DNA from 2 places in the Paenibacillus solisilvae genome. Region 2 is predicted to be linked to the other one. Evidence: riboswitches for the same ligand, from Rfam matches in the RefSeq annotation. Region 2 holds a riboswitch; the other holds the start of a gene.

Region 1 (2,198 bases), on a different contig from region 2:
CCGGTAATGAAGGATGCGGCATTATTTTGCCTGGATTGGCTGATCGAGGATGCCAATGGGCGGCTGATTACTTCGCCATCGACCTCGCCGGAGCATAAATTCAGAACAGCTGACGGATTTGCGGGAGTAAGCGAGGCTTCCACGATGGACTTAATGCTCATCTGGGATTTATTTACGAATTGTATCGAGGCTGCAGATACGCTTGGTATAGATGAGGCGTTCAGAAGTGAATTAGCAGAGGCAAGAGAGCGGCTGCACCCACTGCAAATCGGGAAGCACGGGCAGCTCCAGGAGTGGTCATCAGACTTCGAGGATGAAGATATTCATCATCGCCATGTATCCCATTTATTCGGTATTTACCCTGGCAGACAATTGACACAGCGCTCGGCGCCTGACTACTTCGCGGCAGCCAGGCAGTCTTTGGAGCGGCGCGGCGACGAGGGGACGGGCTGGAGCCTGGGTTGGAAAACTTCCCTTTGGGCCCGTTTCCGTGAGGGCAGCCGTTCCCATCTCCTGCTCTCCAATTTGCTGCAGCTGGTCAAAGAAAATGAACCGGATAACTACCATAGAGGAGGCGTATACGCCAACCTCTTCGATGCCCATCCGCCGTTTCAAATCGATGGCAATTTTGCCGCGACGGCAGGCATTGCGGAGATGCTGGTGCAATCGCATCAAGGCTATATCGAGCTGCTGCCTGCTCTGCCGGATGTCTGGCCGACTGGAAGCGTAACGGGGCTTCGGGCCCGCGGCGGATTCGAAGTCAGTCTTAGCTGGGAGCATGGCAGGTGGACGCAAGCGGAGATTCTTTCGAAGAGCGGAGGAACCTGCACCCTCGCAGGGAATGGAACTGTTCAGCTGGTTAACGGCGAAGATACGGGGCTGCTGACTGGCGAAGCGGATTCCGGCGTCATTGGCTTCAATACGGTTAAAGGTCAGTCTTATCGCCTGATTCAAATCGGATAGGGATATATCGCCCGAATCATGCAGGTTCTTATGATAGATTAAAAAGAATAGATTTGAATATAATTGAAAAGGCAAACCAGCAGAAATGCCGGGACGCAAAGCTACGGATCTGCAGACCGATTCCGGTTATGACCGCCGAGCCGCCACTACTATTTTTGACAGCGGCAGGACTCTTTTGAAACAGAGTCCTTTTTCTTTTATTCAATCCAAGTTTAGCAATTGGAGAGGGGAAACACCGCATGAAAAAATGGATGAAAGTAATGCTGGCCTGCGGGATCTTAATCGGATCGGCTTCAATACCATCCTGGGCGGGCCATTTGAATGCTGTTCATGCAGCATTTGCAGGTACCGCATCACAAGACCAATTGGCCAAGGATATGGCTCTTTCCTTGAATCGGCGCGACAGTTCCGCCCAGTTCACTTATGCAGGCAGTATGGCAGCCCTGAAGAAAGATATAAAAGAAGCTTGGAACCGCATCATGAACAAAGATGATTACTTGCATTATATTGTTAAAGGGTACAGCTATAATGCAACCGGAGACGGAGATACCGCTGAGATTAATATGCGTTTTACCTATTGGGAGACGCTGGCCGAGACCAATGAAGTGAAGAAACGAATCAGCCAGACGCTCAGCCGGATTCTGAAGCCGGGCATGAATGATCATCAGAAGGAGAGAGCGGTCCATGACTGGATTGTAGGTCATATCGCCTATGATACCAGCCTGGTCTCGCATTCCGCTTATGACGGTCTTGTAAAGGGCAAAACCGTTTGTCAGGGGTACGCGCTTATTACCTATGAGATGATGAGGCAGGCGGGCATTCCCGTGAAAATCGTAGAAGGCTCATCGCGGGGCATCAACCATACATGGAATCTTGTTCAGATCGGCGGCAAGTGGTACCATGTCGACACAACCTGGGATGATCCAACGCCGGATGCTGCCGGGCGGGTGGTCTACAATTACTACAACCTGACGGATACTCAGCTTCGCGCAGATCATTATTGGACGACATCAGCATGGTATCCGCCTGCGGTAACCGCTTATGACGAAGTCTTGACTGCCCTGGCTGTCAAAGATTCGGCAAATGCCGCCTTTTATAAAGATTTATATGAGCAAGCGGGTTATCTTTATCTTACAGATGCCCGTACCGCAGCCGACCTGCAAAGCTTAACAGGCAAAATCCGCAGCGCGGTGACGAACCGTCAGCAGAAGTTAGCGATTCGCTATCTGAAGGGT
Region 2 (2,198 bases):
GGCGGAAGCTGAACGTCTTGACCAAATGCCTGCAGTTTATGGAAGGCAGCTTCCTGCACCTGGTAGACCGGATCAGCCGTCAATCTCGTTGTGAGCACATCAATGACTTTCTGATGATTCCATTGACCTAACTCTTCAACCGCATCTAACCGTTCTTTCCAATTAGACGTTCGATTGGCGGATTTTTTCAATTCTTCATAATTTGGAGGCAATTCATTGTTTATCTCATTCATAGTCAATCGGTCCAATCTCCTTTTATTCCTAGTAAGGACAAACATACCATAGGAAGAGGGTTAGCTCCAAATATTACTTTTGAACTTGAAACTCACTTCCCTTAAGTGAGTTGTTTGACTTAACAGTCGAGATGAAGGATGGCGATCGGCGATATCTCTTATAGCAGCTCAAACTTTCTTTCAGCCGAAGGAAGGAAATTGTATTTGATGATGAAAATCCGAATCGTTATTCCCCACATCAATGCAGCAAAAATAACCGCTTGTCCGGGAATATGGGCTGTCGGAAGATGGGAAACTGCTTTCATGAACATCGCGGATGCATAATAACAAAGGTTCGCACTAATGAGAAAGCAGTACTTTTTCTTTGCTGCGGCCAGCGATACTCTACATGCACAGACACAAACGGCAACATTTAGAATAGAGAAGAAAATCAAGAGAATGAACACAAACAGGATTCCTGAACCGTACTGCTCCGCTCTCCATACACCTACCGTTTCAATGCTGGTTACCATGAAAGCCTGGCCCAAGAAGATTAGAACAGCAAAATAAAGGAGAACGGGTATGTAGACAATTGCAGCAATAGTACTTAACCGGATGCGGTAATGAGAACGAACAGCCTGAAAATGAAGAAGTGTACTTGTCCCGGCGCAAAGCAGAGAAGCAGGATAGACACCATAGGCTGCAGCGGAAAGCACCCACGAATCCGGAACAACGACCTGCTGAATATATTCAAATAGAAACATAAGGGCGATAGATAGTGTGGTTAGCGCAGCTAAGCGATTATCAGGACTTTTGTTATTTCTATAATAGATGTCCCTTGATGTATTCAGAAGAAAAAAGAAGGATCCTAGCAGCAGCAGTGAGAGTAATGCGCGGCTCATTTCATACGCCATGTAAAATTCCTCCTGAAGTGTTTCTAAGCTCGCATATGATCAGATCCATCATAAAAAGGCTCCCATGCAGCAGGAGCCTCATCGCGTGTTTATTCGCTCTTCAGCAACCCGGCTATCATGGTATAAGACTTTAGACCCGTGGCTTTGCGTCCCAATTTTTCAATTGGTTTGCTATTTATAAGGAATATATACCTATTCATTTTGCCTTTTTATCTTAAATCAGATGAAACGTTAAAGCAATCTGTTTCTACCATAATCTGCACATAAAAATAGGGCTGCATGATTACCCGCAGCCCTAATCCGAATGGTCGCCGTTAAGTTCCAGAAAACGCTTCTTGATTCTTTGATAATTACCAGGCTTAGAAATTGTCGCTTCTTTACTTTTGCCTTCCGGCGATGAGTTTCTGAAATAGGCTTTCGAGAATTTATCATCAATCTCAACAACTTGGGTGAGATCAATTAAATTTCCGCGGTCCGCCCTTTCAAATCGGTCAGTTGATGCTTTCAATGCGGATTCTAGTCGGTCTAGGTTGTCCAACTGATAATACACCTCATCACTGGTATGAACCATCACTCTGTTACTCTGGGTTGTAAATTTCAGAATCTTCTCGAATTCAATAAAGATAATGCCTGTAATTCCTTCTTTGTCCCGTGTAACCGGCCAATGACTCATTCATTATCCCGCCTATTACTTTTCCAGTAGTTCGGAAGGTACGTTTGGCTGGTTACCCCAGAAGAAGCTAGCTGTCGTTACGGAAAAGATGGCAAAAAGACCAACTGCTGTTGCAACAAATTTCAACACTTTTGTTTTCATTTGTTCTCACCTCCTTTAATACGAATCAGTGAAGCGGTCTGCAGCAGCCATGTTAATCCCAGAAGCGGTGAGTTAAATATAAAGTTCGAAGCCGCGATACAGCAGGTGATCCATTTCAATAACTTGAAGTATCGTTTGGGGATTCGTGTTTGTCCTTCAATTCTTGAAGGTGCGAATAGGAAAGCCAGAATAACATTGCTTGCGTTGATCGCAATCAGCAGCTTGTCCGAAATTGCAATAAAAGGGAGCGAAACTGCG

The links. Region 2 has a riboswitch for cyclic di-GMP ahead of ACFPYJ_RS28215 (hypothetical protein). Riboswitches for the same ligand answer to the same signal wherever they lie in the genome.
Region 1: linked by a shared signal. The riboswitch ahead of ACFPYJ_RS28415 (transglutaminase domain-containing protein) and the one ahead of ACFPYJ_RS28215 (hypothetical protein) in region 2 are both predicted to bind cyclic di-GMP.

What each region holds. Positions count from the first base shown of each region.
Region 1 covers NZ_JBHSOW010000109.1:20,683-22,880, forward strand. The annotation lists gene ACFPYJ_RS28410 (glycoside hydrolase family 95 protein) at 1-963, shown strand, start outside; cyclic di-GMP riboswitch class I at 1,024-1,111, shown strand; gene ACFPYJ_RS28415 (transglutaminase domain-containing protein) at 1,203-2,198, shown strand, end outside.
Region 2 covers NZ_JBHSOW010000107.1:954-3,151, forward strand. The annotation lists gene ACFPYJ_RS28210 (HEAT repeat domain-containing protein) at 1-233, opposite strand, end outside; gene ACFPYJ_RS28215 (hypothetical protein) at 392-1,126, opposite strand; cyclic di-GMP riboswitch class I at 1,226-1,309, opposite strand; gene ACFPYJ_RS28220 (LytTR family transcriptional regulator DNA-binding domain-containing protein) at 1,422-1,799, opposite strand; gene ACFPYJ_RS28225 (cyclic lactone autoinducer peptide) at 1,815-1,940, opposite strand; gene ACFPYJ_RS28230 (accessory gene regulator ArgB-like protein) at 1,937-2,198, opposite strand, start outside.